Linked DNA regions of Martelella endophytica. The protein of the gene in region 1 interacts with the protein of each later gene in a pairwise test. Links are inferred from orthologs where the notes say so. Each region holds a gene or a part of one and is shown on either strand. Other genes may lie near its edges.

Region 1 (4,609 bases):
CAGGAGCGCGAACACGCTGGCAAGGCCGAGTGCCTGCATCACGACATCTGCGAAATCGGCGCCGGGATAGCCCAGAATATTCGTCGGCAGCCGGCCGGTGGCATGCGAGCCGCTCGGGTCGTCGACATTCCATGTGGCCATGGCGGCGATGGCAAAGCAGAGGCCGACGAACAGGGCAAAGCCGAAAAGGGCTGCGACCTGGCGCAGGATGAAGCCGAGCAGGGAAAACCCGCCGCCGTGCTTTTGTCCGATTCGCTCTGCCTCAGCCATTGCTCTGCTCATGCCCCGATCCGCTCTTTTGCGCCGGTCGCCCGTCGGCTGCCGGCTTTCGCTACCTCGTTCCGCCGGCCGGAAACCAAGGCTCCGCAGCCGGAATTCTTCCGCGAGGCTAGCAGCGATGGGTTAAAGCCTCTTTAACCATCACCGCGGGGCTCAGCTTTTTGCGAATGACAAAAAAAGCCCGGGTCGAACGACCCGGGCTCTTCCGGCCCGCCAGGACGGCGGACCGATATCGATGAAGGAATTACATGAATTCCGGATAGGCTTCGACGCCGATTTCCGCCTTGTCGAGACCTTCGGTCTCTTCTTCCGGCGAGACGCGGATGCCCATGATGGCCTTGAGGATGAACCAGATGACCAGGGAGACCACGAAGGTGAAGACGCCGATGGCGACGATACCGATGATCTGGGTGCCGAAGCTCGTGCCGTCATTGGTGAGCGGAACGATGAACGTGCCCCAGATACCGGCGCAAAGGTGAACCGGGATCGCACCGACAACGTCGTCGATCTTCAGCTTGTCGAGCAGCGGAACAACGGCAACGACGATGACGCCGCCGATGGCGCCGATGAACAGCGCGGCCGGAACGGACGGCGTCAGCGGCTCGGCCGTGATCGAGACCAGGCCGGCGAGAGCGCCGTTGAGGACCATGGTGACGTCGACCTTCTTGTAGATGATCTGCAGAAGGATCATGACGATGACGGCGCCGGCGCAGGCTGCGAGGTTGGTGTTGACGAAGATCTTCGAAACATCACCCGCATCGGCGATGGAGCCGAGGGCGAGCTGCGAACCGCCGTTGAAGCCGAACCAGCCGAGCCACAGGATGAAGGTACCGAGAACGGCGAGCGGGATGTTGGAACCCGGCATCGGATGAACCGAACCGTCGGTGCCATACTTGCCGAGGCGCGGACCGAGAACCAGAGCACCGGCGAGAGCGGCCCAGCCACCGACGGAGTGAACCAGCGTCGAACCGGCGAAGTCGGAGAAGCCCATTTCGGACAACCAGCCGCCGCCCCACTGCCAGGAACCGGTGATCGGGTAGAGGATACCAGTCAGGATGACGGTGAAGACCAGGAACGGCCACAGCTTGATGCGCTCGGCAACGGTACCGGAAACGATCGAAGCGGTCGTGGCGCAGAACACCATCTGGAAGAACCAGTCGGAAGCGACCGAATAACCGGCAGAGCCGTCATCCATGCCCGGGCCCGGGAAGACGTAGGGGCCGAACGAACCGATGAAGCCGCCGTCGACGCCGGTGTACATCAGGTTATAGCCGGTGAACCAGAACATCAGGCCGCCGATGGCATAGATGGCGACGTTCTTGAGGCCCTGCATCGAGGCGTTCTTCTTGCGCACCAGGCCCATTTCGAGCATGGCGAAGCCCGCGGCCATCCACATGACCAGGAAGCCCATCACGAGGAAGAGCAGGGTGTTGAAGACTTCGGCGGTCGCCGGCGATACACCCGTGGCCGTGGAAAGGTCGATCACGGTCTCATCCTGCGCAAGCGCGGGAAGGGCAAAGGCAACCGCACCAAGTGCAGCAGCGCCCGCAATGAGTTTGAGTTTGGAAGACATAGACTGATTACCCCCTGCTGTCTTACAGCGCTTCGGAATCGGTTTCGCCGGTGCGGATGCGCACGGCCTGTTCGATGGAATAGACAAAGATCTTGCCGTCACCGATCTGGCCGGTCTTTGCGGAAGAGGCGATCGCCTCGACAGCCTTTTCCACCACGTCGGCAGCAACCGCGACCTCGATCTTCAGCTTGGGAAGAAAGCTGACGGCGTATTCCGTGCCGCGATAGATCTCGGTGTGTCCTTTCTGCCGGCCGTAACCCTTCACTTCGGTCACGGTCAGGCCCTGAATGCCGACTGCGGTGAGGGCCTCGCGCACCTCATCCAGCTTGAACGGCTTTATGATGGCCATCACAATTTTCATCTGGTTTCCCATCCTTTGTTACCCTCGGCTCGCTGAGCCGAATCTCCTACCGCCTGCAAAGGAATTCTTCAGCGGCCTATCAGACACATACAAAGTCCGTGCCAGATTCGATCATCCAGCGTAATCCTTTGTTTTTCATGAAGCTTTTGTGTAACTGGCAGCAAAGATGGCAGTTCGCGGCAAAGTTAGGGCGGATTGATGCGCAATTCGCGGCATTTGCCTAAATTATGTGCATTTGACAGCTTCGAAGTCGCCCTGCATTTGCCGAAACCGGTCGCGACACCGATCGACAACGCTTACCTGCGCGCATTATGGGCAAACAAGGCCCTCTACGCCACGTATGGGGAAAGCGGCCTCAGCCGCCGCCCTGCTCGTAAAACCGCGGTGCGTTTTCGCGTATGCGGATGAGCCCTTCCTGGGCCACGGAAGCCACCAGCCTGCCGGCCCGATCGAAGATCTGCCCCTGCCCCAGCCCGCGCGCGTTGCCGGCAAAGGGGCTGTGGTGCACGTAGAGCAGCCAGTCGGAGACATCGAAGGTGCGATGGAACCAGACGGCATGATCGAGGCTGGCGCCCTGCACCCGGTCGGAGAAGACCGAACTGCCGTGAAAATAAAGCGTCGAATCGAGCAGCGTCATGTCGGACATGTAGGCGAGGAAGGCGGCCTGGTAGTCGCGCCCCTTCGGTGGTTCGCCCGTCGCCCTGATCCAGATGCACTGCCCGCGCGAGCCCTTCTTGCGCCAGAGAAAATCCTCGAGGTCGACCGGCCTCAGCTCGATCGGCCGCTCGCGCTTCCAGTAGTTGCGGATCGGCGCCGGCGCATGTTCGCTGTCGTTCATCAGGTCACTGGCCGAAAGCGCCTCCGGTGGCGGCACGTCGGGCATCTCGTCCTGGTGCTCGAAGCCCTCCTCCTCGACCTGGAACGAGGCGGCCATCATGAAGATCGGCTTGCCGTGCTGGATGGCACGCACGCTGCGGGTGGAAAAGCTGCGCCCGTCACGCATGCGGTCCACCTGGAAGATGATCGGCAGGCTGGTATCACCGGGACGCATGAAATAGCCATGCAGCGAATGAACGAACTGCCCCTCCCCCACGGAGCGCTGGGCGGCCACCAGGGACTGCGCGACGACCTGACCACCGAATACACGCTGCCAGGTCGTTACCGGGCTGCCGCCGCGATAGAGATCCTCCTCGAGCCGTTCGAGATCGAGCAGTCCGGCAAGCGCGGCGCCGCTTCCTCCTTCATTGGCCTGTGACATTGCGTTGCGTTCCCTATATATCATTCGGATGAACCGTGCGCCCGCAATGGTGCCTCGGTAACCCGTCATTTTGTGTTTCAGGCTATCCGGACGGTTTCGTTTTCCCGCCCCGATGCGCTAGATATCGCAACGCCATATAGCAGCTTCCACCCGAAGGGGCGAGAAGCGTCAGCAACAAGGGAGCGCGCAATGAAGGACATCATCATCGTCGGCGGTGGCTATGTCGGCCTTTCGGTCGCCGTCGCCGTGAAAAAGGCAGCGCCCCATCTCGACATCACGCTGATGGAAGCCGCTCCGGAACATGTCTGGGAAAAGGACGAGCGCGCCTCGGCCATCATTGCCGCCGCGATCAACATGCTGAAGACGCTGGAACTCTGGGACGAGATCCGCGAGCACGCCCAGCCGATCAACGACATGATCGTCACCGATTCGAAATCGGGCGAGCCGGTGAAGCCGGTGTTCCTCACCTTCGCCGATCGCTCCGAGACCAGCGGTCCCTTTGCCTACATGATCCCGAACGTCGCAATGGTCCGCGCGCTGCGCCGCGCTGCCGAGGCACTCGGAATCACCATCCGCCACAACGCCGCCGTCACCGCGCTTTCGAACGATGGCGCCCAGGCGACGATCACCCTTGCCGGCGGCGAAACGGTGTCGACGCGTCTTGTGGTGGCCTGCGACGGCGTGCGCTCGCGGCTTCGTGACATGGCCGGCATCCGGACCGTCAAGTTCGACTACGGCCAGTCGGGCATCGTCACCACCGTCGCCCATGAGCGCCCGCACAACGGCAGGGCAGAGGAACATTTCCTGCCGGCCGGCCCGTTCGCCATCCTGCCGCTTACCGGCAACCGCTCCTCGCTGGTCTGGACCGAGCGCACCGACGACGCCAAACGGCTGGTCGAGAGCGACGACATGATCTTCGAATTCGAGCTGGAACGCCGTTTCGGCCATCATCTCGGCAAGCTGACGCTTGCGGGCGGCCGCCGCGCCTTTCCGCTCGGACTGACACTGGCGCGCGCCTTCATCGCGCCGCGACTGGCGCTTGCGGGCGATGCTGCGCACGGCATCCATCCGATTTCCGGCCAGGGCCTCAATCTCGGCTTCAAGGATGTTGCAGCCCTTGCCGAGACCATTGTCGACG
Region 2 (5,222 bases), 330 kb from region 1 along the record:
ACGCCTTGCCGGCCTGCCTTCAGCCGTCGTCAAACGGGCGAAATCGGTGCTGGCGCGACTTGAGGACGCCGACCGCAAGAACCCGGCCGCGAACCTCATCGACGACCTGCCGCTGTTCCAGACCGCGATGCGAGCCGACCCGGCCGCGCAGAAGCCGTCCGAGGTGACGGCCCTGCTTGAAACGCTCAAGCCGGATGACATGACGCCGCGCGAGGCGCTGGATGCGCTCTATGCGCTGAAGCGGAAATTGAGCGAGGACATTTCCCTTGGCGACTGATTTGCTCTAGAAAGCCATCAAAGGCGCAATCCGCCGATAAAAAGGCAATGCAATGCAGACCACCGCAGAGGCGCAGCGCGACAAGGCTGCTCAACTGAAAACCGCCGAGACCGACCTGTTCGCGATGACGGATATCCTCGATCCGTCGGCGCTGAAGACGGAGCTTCGGGCGATTGCCAGGCGCAATGGCGGCAATACGGACAAGACCCGTCAGGTCCTGCTCGCGCATCTGAAGGAGGTGAACCGCCTCGGCCGTGAGCACGCCTATACGCTTCTGAAGGAAGACGGTACCGGTTTGGGCTGTGCGCGGCGGATTTCCTGGCTGCAGGATCAGATACTGATCGCCCTGCATAACCTCGTCTCCAAGGATCTTTTTCCCGATGCGGCGAGCGATTTCACCGTCACCGCCGTTGGCGGTTATGGCCGCGGCACGCTGGCGCCGGGTTCCGATATCGACCTTCTGTTCCTGATCAACGGTTCAGACCGCCGAGAGACGCTGCAGGCGATCGAATATATTCTCTACATGCTCTGGGACATGGGCCAGAAGGTCGGTCACGCGACCCGCAATGTCGATGAATGCATCAAGCTCTCCAAGGCCGACATGACGATCCGCACCTCGATCCTCGAGATGCGCTTCATCGCCGGTCGCAAGACGCTCGCCAATACGCTGGAGCGGCGCTTCGACAAGGAGATCGTCGCCAGCACCGGCCCCGATTTCATCGCCGCCAAGCTTGCCGAGCGCGACGAGCGCCACCGCAAGTCTTTCGATACGCGCTATCTCGTCGTGCCCAACGTCAAGGAGGGCAAGGGGGGGCTGCGCGACCTCAACACGCTTTTCTGGATCGCCAAGTATTTCTACCGTGTGCGCGAGCCCTCCGAACTGGTGTCGCTCGGCGTGCTGTCGCGACAGGAGATGAAGCTTTTCAACCGGGCCGAGGATTTTCTCTGGGCCGTGCGTTGCCACATGCATTTCCTGACCGGCAAGGCGGAGGAGCGGCTGTCCTTCGAGATCCAGAACGACATTGCTCGGGCGCTCGGCTATCAGGACAGGCCTGGGCTCTCGGCGGTCGAGCGGTTCATGAAGCACTATTTCCTGGTGGCCAAGGATGTCGGCGATCTTACCCGCATCTTCTGCTCGGATCTCGAGGAGCAGCAGGCAAAGGCGGCGCCGACCATCGGCCGGGTCTGGACGAAGTTTGCACGGCGCCAGCGCAAGATCCCGGGGTCCATCGAGTTCGTCAATGATTCTGGCCGTATCGCCCTTGCCGATCCCGACGTCTTCCGTCGCGATCCGGTGGCGATCATCCGCTTTTTCTACGTCGCGGTGATCAACGACCTCGAATTCCACCCGGACGCTCTCAAGGTCGTCACCCGCTCGCTATCGCTCATCAATGCGGAGCTGCGCGAGAAGGATGAGGCGAACCGGCTGTTCCTGTCCATTCTGACCTCCCGCAACGATCCGGCGCTCTATCTCCGGCGGATGAACGAAGCCGGCGTACTCGGCCGCTTCCTGCCGGAATTCGGCCGCATCGTCTCGATGATGCAGTTCAACATGTATCATCACTTCACCGTTGACGAGCATCTGATCCGCGCCGTTGGCGTGCTGTCGGAAATCGAAAACAGCGAGGGCGCTTCCGAGAAGCATCCGCTGGCGGCAAGCCTGATCGGCCGCATCGAGGATCGCACCGTGCTCTATGTCGCCGTGCTGCTGCATGATGTCGCCAAGGGCCGCAAGGAAGATCATTCGATCGCCGGCGCAAGGGTGGCGCGAAAGCTCTGCCCGCGTCTCGGATTGACGGCGAAGCAGACCGAACTCGTCGCCTGGCTGATCGATAAGCACCTGCTGATGTCGATGACATCGCAGACCCGCGACCTCTCCGACCGCAAGACCGTGATCGACTTCTCGGACCAGGTGCAGTCGCTCGACCGGCTGAACCTGCTCTTGATCCTCACCGTCTGCGACATCCGCGCCGTCGGCCCGGACGTCTGGAACGGCTGGAAGGGGCAGCTTCTCCGCACGCTGTACTACGAGACCGAGATCCTGCTCTCCGGCGGCTTCTCCGCGGTGTCGCGCAAAGCCCGCGCCGAGCGCGCCGTGGAAGCGCTGGCGGAAGCGCTTGCCGGCTGGAGCGATGCCGACCGGCAGAGATATTCGAGCCTGCAGTACCAGAACTACCTGCTCTCCGTGCCGCTCGAGGATCAGGTGCGCCATGCCCGCTTCATCCGCTCTGCCGACAAGGACGGCAAGCTGTTTGCGACCATGGTTCGCACTCACGCGTTCCACGACATCACCGAGATCACGCTCCTGGCGCCCGACCATCCGCGGCTTCTGTCGATCGTCGCCGGTGCCTGCGCGGCGACCGGTGCCAACATTGCCGATGCGCAGATCTTCACCACCACGGACGGCCGCGCGCTCGACACGGTCCTGCTCAACCGCGCTTTCGAAGATGATGCCGACGAGCTGCGCCGGGCAACCACGATCGGCAAGCTGATCGAGGATGTGCTCTCCGGCCGCAAGCGCCTGCCCGATGTGATCGCCACCCGCTCGCGCGAGCGCAAGGCGGCGAAGCCCTTCTCCGTGCAGCCGCATGTCTCCGTATCGAACCTGCTCTCCAACGTCTTCACCGTGATCGAGATCGAGTGCCTCGACCGCACAGGCCTGCTTGCAGACGTGACGCAGACGCTCTCCGAGCTCTCGCTCGACATTCAGTCGGCGCGCATCACCACCTTCGGTGAGAAGGTGATCGACAGTTTTTACGTGACCGACCTCGTTGGCGCCAAAATCACCAATGAGAACCGCCAGGCGGCAATCGTTGAAAGGATGAAAGCGGTGCTCGACGACAATAGCGACGCCTATCGAAAGGGCATGCCGCCGGGCATGCTGCTGCCGGCCGAGGCCGGGCGCGACATCGGGAAGGACGAGGACGACGCTCAATGAGCCTCGCCGGCAAGTTCGCGACCGTCGGGGGCGCGACGCTGGCCAGCCGTATCTTCGGCTTTGCCCGCGAAACCATGATGGCGGCCGCCCTCGGCACGGGGCCGATGGCGGACGTCTTCTACGCTGCCTTCCGGTTCCCTAACCTGTTCCGCCGGCTCTTTGCTGAAGGCGCCTTCAACGCCGCCTTCGTGCCGCTGTTCTCAAAGGAGATCGAGGAGAACGGGCTGGAGGGTGCCAAGCGCTTCTCCGAGCAGGTGTTCGGCGTGCTGTTCTCGGCGCTCTTCGTCATCACCCTGGTGATGGAGCTGGCGATGCCGCTGATCGTGCGCTTCATCATCGCACCGGGCTTTGCCGGCGACCCCGACAAGTTCGACATGACCGTCCGCCTGTCGATGGTGATGTTTCCTTATCTGATCTGCATGTCGCTGATGGCGATGATGAGCGGCATGCTGAATTCGCTGCACCGCTATTTCGCTGCGGCGATCGCGCCGGTCTTCCTCAACGTCGTCCTGATCGCCGTCCTCGGCTACGGCGTCTATCAGGGTGCCAACCCCGAACGGATGGCGCATTATCTCGCCTGGGGCGTTCTCGTTGCCGGTATCCTGCAGCTTGCCGTCGTTGCCATCGATGTGCGCCGCGCCGGCATCCGCTTCGGTTTCCGCATGCCGAAGATGACGCCGAAGATCAGGCGGCTGATCGCGCTTGCCGTGCCGGCTGCCATCACCGGCGGCGTTATCCAGATCAACCAGATCATCGGCCAGGCGGTCGCCTCCGGCAAGGAGGGAGCGATCGCGGCTCTGCAATATGCCGACCGGCTCTACCAGTTGCCGCTCGGCGTTGTCGGTGTCGCGGGTGGCGTGGTGCTGCTGCCTGAGCTGTCCCGGGCGCTGAAGGCCGGCAATGTTGCCGAGGCCTCGCACGTCCAGAACCGCACCATCGAATTCGTGCTGTTCCTGACGGTGCCGGCCGCCTTCGGGCTGATGGCGATCTCGCCGGAAATCACCCGCGTGCTTTATGAGCGTGGCGCCTTCATGCCGGAGACCACGGCGCTGGTCGCCGCGATCATGACGGTCTATGCCTTCGGACTGCCGGCCTTCGCGCTGACCAAGGCCTTGCAGCCCGCCTTCTATGCCCGCGAGAACACCAAGCTGCCGATGCGCTTTACCCTGATTGCCGTCGTCATCAATTCCGTTCTCGCCATCAGCCTGTTCCCGATCCTCGCCGAACGCGGCATCGCGCTCGCCGAAGTCGTGTCGGGCTGGACCAACGTCGTGCTGCTCGCATCGACACTCGTCATCAGCGGCCAGCTCCGCTTCGACAGCCTGCTGCTGCGACGCATCCCGCTCATCCTGATTGCCGGCGGGGCGATGGCCGGTGCGGTGAAGTTTGCAGCGGTGCACTATTCCCGATGGTTCCAGCCGGAAACGCCGTTCCTCGTCCAGCTCGGCGGCATCATTCTGCTGCTCGCCATCGCGCTCGTCGTCTATTTCGGCCTCGTGCTCGCCACCGGCGGCGTCAATCGCGCGCTATTGAAACGGCTGGTGAAGCGCGGGTGAGGCCACGCAATTTTCTTTGACGCCGCCCGCACCGCCGTGCATAAGCGCACCGATAAAAATTCAACCATCCGGGCCTTCCACCCGTCCGAAAGAGACCAGACATGAGCGAATTCAAGCCGCAAATCTTCTCCGGCGTGCAGCCGACCGGCAACCTTCACCTCGGCAATTATCTCGGTGCGCTGCGCAAGTTCGTGGCGCTGCAGGACCAGATGGACTGCATCTACTGCGTCGTCGACATGCACTCGATCACCGCGCAGCTCGTCCATGACGACCTGAAGGGCCAGACGCGCTCGATCACCGCGGCCTATCTGGCCTCCGGCATCGACCCGGTGAAGCATATCGTCTTCAACCAGGCGGCTGTGCCGCAGCACGCCGAACTTGCCTGGATCTTCAACTGCGTCGCCCGCATCGGCTGGATGAACCGGATGACACAGTTCAAGGACAAGGCCGG
Region 3 (4,806 bases), 940 kb from region 1 along the record:
TCACGCCGTCGCCCGGCACCAGCTTGTGGACGTCATAGCCGTTGCCGGTGCGGATATCCGGCAGGGCAGGGCGGGTGAGCTTTTCATCGGCCATGGCGATGTCCCGTCGGTAGGTAAGTTTGACATTGTCGGCGAGCCCGTCGACCAGCTTCACCGGAATGCCCGCCCACTCGGCAATGCCGGCGTCGTCGGTAAAGTCAGCGTGGCCGCTGGCGGCGGCGCTGCGATGGGCCGCAAGAATGGGCGCAAAGGCAAAGGCCTGCGGCGTCTGTGCGGCAAAGAGACCGCTGCGCGCCACGGTTTCGGTGACGATGTGATCGGTATCCGCCTTTTTCAACGTGTCGGCAACCGCGATGGCCGGCAGGATCGCATCGCTGCCGGCTCTCAGCCCGTCACAGACGCGTTCCAGCAGCGCAACGTCGAAGAAGGGACGCACCGCGTCGTGAATGAGGACATGGCTGGGGTTGCGTTCGGCGAGCGCCTCCAGCCCGTTCAGCACAGACTGCTGGCGCGTCGTCCCGCCATGGACGATGCGGATGCCGGCATTCTCGGGTACGGCAGCCGCAAACAGCGCCTCATCGTCCGGATGGATCACGGCGACCACGCCGGCCGTGGCGCCGCCCCATTCGGCAAACACCGAAAGCGTGTGGGCGATGACCGGTCGACCGCCGATGGGGCGGTATTGCTTCGGCCCTTCCTCCGGCGCACTGGCGCGTTCGCCGCGGCCCGCGGCCACGATGACAACGCCTGGATTGAAGCTTTCGTTTGCTGACATAACCGGTTAAGAGCCCCAGTATGATTCCCGATGGCGCGACCTTACCCGCCTTGCACCAATTTTCCAGCATTTGCCTAAATTTTGTGAAGGATAGGCGAAATGGCTTGGCAAAGGGTAGGGACTTGTCTAAAAATAGGGCAGTGTGATGCGCTGCATGAAAGATAGTCATTTGCCAGTTCCCAATCCATCGGATTCTTTCGAAATCGGCAATGTCAAGCTGCGCAACCGGGTTGTGCTGGCGCCGATGTCCGGCGTCACCGATCTTCCGTTCCGCAAGCTAGCCTGGCGTTATGGCGCAGGCCTTGTCGTCACCGAGATGATTGCCAGCCGCGAACTGACCTTCAACACGGCCGAAAGCTGGGCGCGGCTGAAGAGCGCCGGGCTGAGGCCGCATATGGTCCAGCTTGCCGGCCGCGATCCGCATTTCATGGCCGAAGCCGCCCGCATCGCCGAGGCGAACGGGGCTGACATCATCGACATCAATATGGGCTGCCCCGCCAAGAAGGTGGTCGGTGGCTATACCGGCTCGGCGCTGATGCGCGAACCGGAGACGGCGCTCGCCATCATCGCGGCAACGGTCTCCGCCGTGAAGGTGCCGGTCACTGTGAAGATGCGGCTCGGCTGGGATCATGACAGCCTGAACGCGGCCGAACTCGCGAAGCGGGCGGAGGATGCCGGCGTTCAGGCGATCACCGTCCACGGCCGCACCCGCATGCAGTTCTACACCGGTCGCGCCGATTGGGACGCGGTCGCACGCGTCGCGGCTGAGGTCTCCGTCCCCTTCATCGCCAATGGCGATATCGAAACCCGCGCGGATGCCGCCAATCTCCTGGCCCGTCCCGGCGTGACGGCGGTGATGACGGGCCGGGCAACGCAGGGCCGGCCCTGGCATGCCGGCGTCCTTGCCGGCGCCGTTGAGCCCACCCGCGCAGACATCAACGCAATCGTTCTGGAGCATTATCAGGACATGCTTTCCTTCTACGGAACCGACGTGGGCGTGCGTCACGCCCGCAAACATCTCGGCTGGTATATCGACCGGCTTGTCGCCGATGCGCCCGCCGCAGCCAAGGCCGAGATCATGACGGCGCGCGATCCCGCCTTTGTTCTTGCCCGGCTGGAGCGTCTGCTCGAAGGCGCAGGCGAAGAAAGGAAGGCAGCATGAAACCGTCGCAGGGTGGCAGATCCGCCGATGGCGTTGCCATCGAGGTTCTGAACGCAATCCAGAACCCGGTCGTGCTGGTGGAGGAGAGCGGGCATATTTCCTATGCCAACTGGGAGGCCGAAGTGTTCTTCGGCGCCAGTGCCGCGCATCTTTCGCGCCGCGTGCTCTCCGATTTCATCCCGTTCGACAGCCCGCTTCTGGCGCTCATCGCGCAGGTGCGCGAACGTCAGGCGCCGGTCAACGAATATCGCGTCGACCTGTCCTCGCCAAAGCTCGGCCAGGAGAAACTCGTCGACATCTACGTCGCGCCGGTGGGTGAAGAAGGGGCCGTCGTGCTGGTCTTCCAGGTCCGCTCTATGGCCGACAAGATCGACCGCCAGCTCGTGCACCGTGCCGCAGCCCGTTCGGTGACGGGATTGGCATCGATGCTGGCCCATGAGATCAAGAACCCGCTTTCCGGCATTCGTGGGGCCGCCCAGCTCCTCGAAACCAATGCCAGCGACGACGACCGGGCGCTGACGCGGCTGATCTGTGATGAGAGCGACCGCATCGTTTCGCTCGTTGATCGTATGGAAGTGTTCTCCGACGAGCGGCCGATTGATCGTGTGCCGCTCAACATCCACTCCGTGCTCGACCATGTGAAGGCGATCGCCAAGGCCGGCTTTGCCCGCGACATCAAGATCACCGAGGAATACGACCCCTCGCTGCCGCTGATCTTCGCCAACCGCGACCAGATGGTGCAGGTCTTCCTCAATCTGGTGAAGAATGCCTGCGAAGCGGTCGCCGACCGGCCGGACGCCGAGATCTTCCTCACCTCCGCCTATCGTCCCGGCATCCGCATGTCGGTTGCCGGCACGCGGGAAAAAATCTCCCTGCCGCTCGAGTTCTGCGTGCAGGACAACGGGCCGGGCGTTCCGCCGGACCTGATGCCGCACCTCTTTGATCCGTTCATTACCACCAAGACCAACGGCACGGGCCTCGGCCTGGCGCTGGTCGCGAAGATCATCGGAGCCCATGGCGGCATCATCGAGTGCGAAAACATGAGCGGACGCACCACATTCCGCATTCTCATGCCGGTTTCGAAGGACGTTCTGCCGCTGCCGGTAGAACCCGACGGCCAGAAGACAGGAAAAGACTAAGATGACAGCTACCATTCTTGTCGCCGACGACGATGCCGCCATCCGCACGGTGCTGAACCAGGCGCTGAGCCGGGCGGGTTACGATGTCCGCATCACCTCGAACGCCGCCACGCTGTGGCGCTGGGTTTCGGCCGGCGAGGGCGATCTGGTGCTGACCGACGTGGTCATGCCGGACGAAAATGCGTTCGACCTTCTGCCGCGCATCAAGAAGTCGCGGCCCGAGTTGCCCGTTATCGTCATGAGCGCGCAGAACACCTTCATGACGGCGGTGCGTGCGTCGGAGAAGGGCGCCTACGATTACCTGCCGAAGCCCTTCGATCTGACCGAACTGATCGCCATCGTCGGCCGGGCGCTTTCGGAGCCGAAGCGCAAGCCGGCGCCGCTTGGCGACGACATGCAGGATGGCATGCCGCTTGTCGGCCGCTCCGCCGCAATGCAGGAAATCTACCGCGTCCTCGCTCGCCTGATGCAGACCGATCTGACGCTGATGATCACCGGCGAATCCGGTACCGGCAAGGAACTGGTGGCGCGCGCGCTGCATGACTACGGCAAGCGCCGCAACGGTCCTTTCGTTGCCATCAACATGGCCGCTATTCCGCGTGACCTGATCGAATCCGAACTGTTCGGTCATGAGAAGGGCGCCTTTACCGGTGCCCAGACCCGCTCCTCCGGCCGCTTCGAACAGGCTGAGGGCGGAACGCTGTTCCTCGACGAAATCGGCGACATGCCGATGGATGCCCAGACCCGGCTGCTGCGCGTGCTGCAGCAGGGCGAGTACACAACCGTCGGTGGCCGCACGCCGATCCGCACCGATGTGCGCATCGTTGCCGCCACCAACAAGGATCTCAAGCAGTCGATCAACCAGGGCCTGTTCCGCGAGGATCTCTACTATCGCCTCAACGTCGTGCCGCTGCGCCTGCCGCCGCTGCGCGAGCGTGCCGAGGACATCGGCGATCTGGTGCGGCACTTCGTCAACGAGGGCGAGGTCGAGGGGCTCGGCGGCAAGCGCTTTGAGCAGCAGGCGCTCGATGCGATGAAGGCCTATCCCTGGCCCGGCAATGTCCGCGAGCTTGAAAACCTCGTGCGCCGGCTGATGGCGCTCTATCCGCAGGAGGTCATCACCCGCGAGATCGTCGAGCAGGAACTCCAGGCCGACCAGCCGGAGGCGCCCGCCGAAGGGGCCACGGTGCGCAATGGCATGCCGACGATCGCCCAGGCCGTCGAGGAGAACATGCGCAGCTATTTCGCCGGTTTCGGCGAGAGCCTGCCGCCGCCCGGCCTCTACGAGCGAGTTCTGAACGAGGTCGAGTACCCGCTGATTCTCGCGGCACTGACGGCGACGCGCGGCAATCAGATCCGTGCTGCCGATCTTCTTGGATTGAACCGCAACACGCTGCGCAAGAAGATTCGCGAACTCGGCGTCTCGGTCTATCGCAGTTCACGGGGATCGGCGAACTGATGTTCTGCTTCAATCGACCCCTGTAGCGAATTGAAATCACAATTCTCTATCTACTTTTTCGGCATCGGGACCTTTTTCGCCCCGATGCTTGCCGTTGCATTTGTGCCACATTCTGTTGCATATGCTCCTCAGGGGATGGAAAGCACCCGCATGACTGAGTCGGCGGGAGCATGGCGCGCGGCGGGTTAGGGTCAGACCGGCTGCAAGAGAACGGTGGTTATGACGGCGGACAGCGAAACAGGCAGCGACATCTTCCGCGCGAGACCGGTGG

The links.
Region 2: the proteins of TM49_RS21210 (region 1) and TM49_RS19545 interact in binary tests that used the Escherichia coli proteins (3 or more experiments, as listed by UniProt). The link is inferred for Martelella endophytica from one-to-one orthologs.
Region 3: the proteins of TM49_RS21210 (region 1) and TM49_RS16535 interact in binary tests that used the Escherichia coli proteins (3 or more experiments, as listed by UniProt). The link is inferred for Martelella endophytica from one-to-one orthologs.

Annotation. Positions count from the first base shown.
Region 1 is NZ_CP010803.1:4,547,099-4,551,707, forward strand. Bases 551-3,352 are described here. They hold TM49_RS21210 (P-II family nitrogen regulator), read right to left. Parts: upstream 2,226-3,352; coding sequence 1,875-2,225; downstream 551-1,874. Other genes in these bases: TM49_RS21205 (ammonium transporter), read right to left, coding at 551-1,852; tesB (acyl-CoA thioesterase II), read right to left, coding at 2,569-3,352. In the rest of the region: TM49_RS21200 (FtsK/SpoIIIE family DNA translocase), read right to left, coding at 1-270; more of TM49_RS21205, read right to left, coding at 524-550; more of tesB, read right to left, coding at 3,353-3,471; TM49_RS21220 (ubiquinone biosynthesis hydroxylase), read left to right, coding at 3,595-4,609. UniProt on the Escherichia coli protein: Involved in the regulation of nitrogen metabolism. Regulates the activity of its targets by protein-protein interaction in response to the nitrogen status of the cell.
Region 2 is NZ_CP010803.1:4,219,644-4,224,865, reverse strand. Bases 1-3,415 are described here. They hold TM49_RS19545 ([protein-PII] uridylyltransferase), read left to right. Parts: upstream 1-329; coding sequence 330-3,215; downstream 3,216-3,415. Other genes in these bases: murJ (murein biosynthesis integral membrane protein MurJ), read left to right, coding at 3,212-3,415; mutS (DNA mismatch repair protein MutS), read left to right, coding at 1-277. In the rest of the region: more of murJ, read left to right, coding at 3,416-4,771; trpS (tryptophan--tRNA ligase), read left to right, coding at 4,873-5,222.
Region 3 is NZ_CP010803.1:3,603,101-3,607,906, reverse strand. The notes cover bases 1,006-4,004. They hold TM49_RS16535 (two-component system sensor histidine kinase NtrB), read left to right. Parts: upstream 1,006-1,933; coding sequence 1,934-3,076; downstream 3,077-4,004. Other genes in these bases: ntrC (nitrogen regulation protein NR(I)), read left to right, coding at 3,078-4,004; dusB (tRNA dihydrouridine synthase DusB), read left to right, coding at 1,006-1,937. In the rest of the region: TM49_RS16545 (bifunctional 2-C-methyl-D-erythritol 4-phosphate cytidylyltransferase/2-C-methyl-D-erythritol 2,4-cyclodiphosphate synthase), read right to left, coding at 1-775; more of dusB, read left to right, coding at 921-1,005; more of ntrC, read left to right, coding at 4,005-4,535; TM49_RS16525 (sensor histidine kinase NtrY-like), read left to right, coding at 4,803-4,806.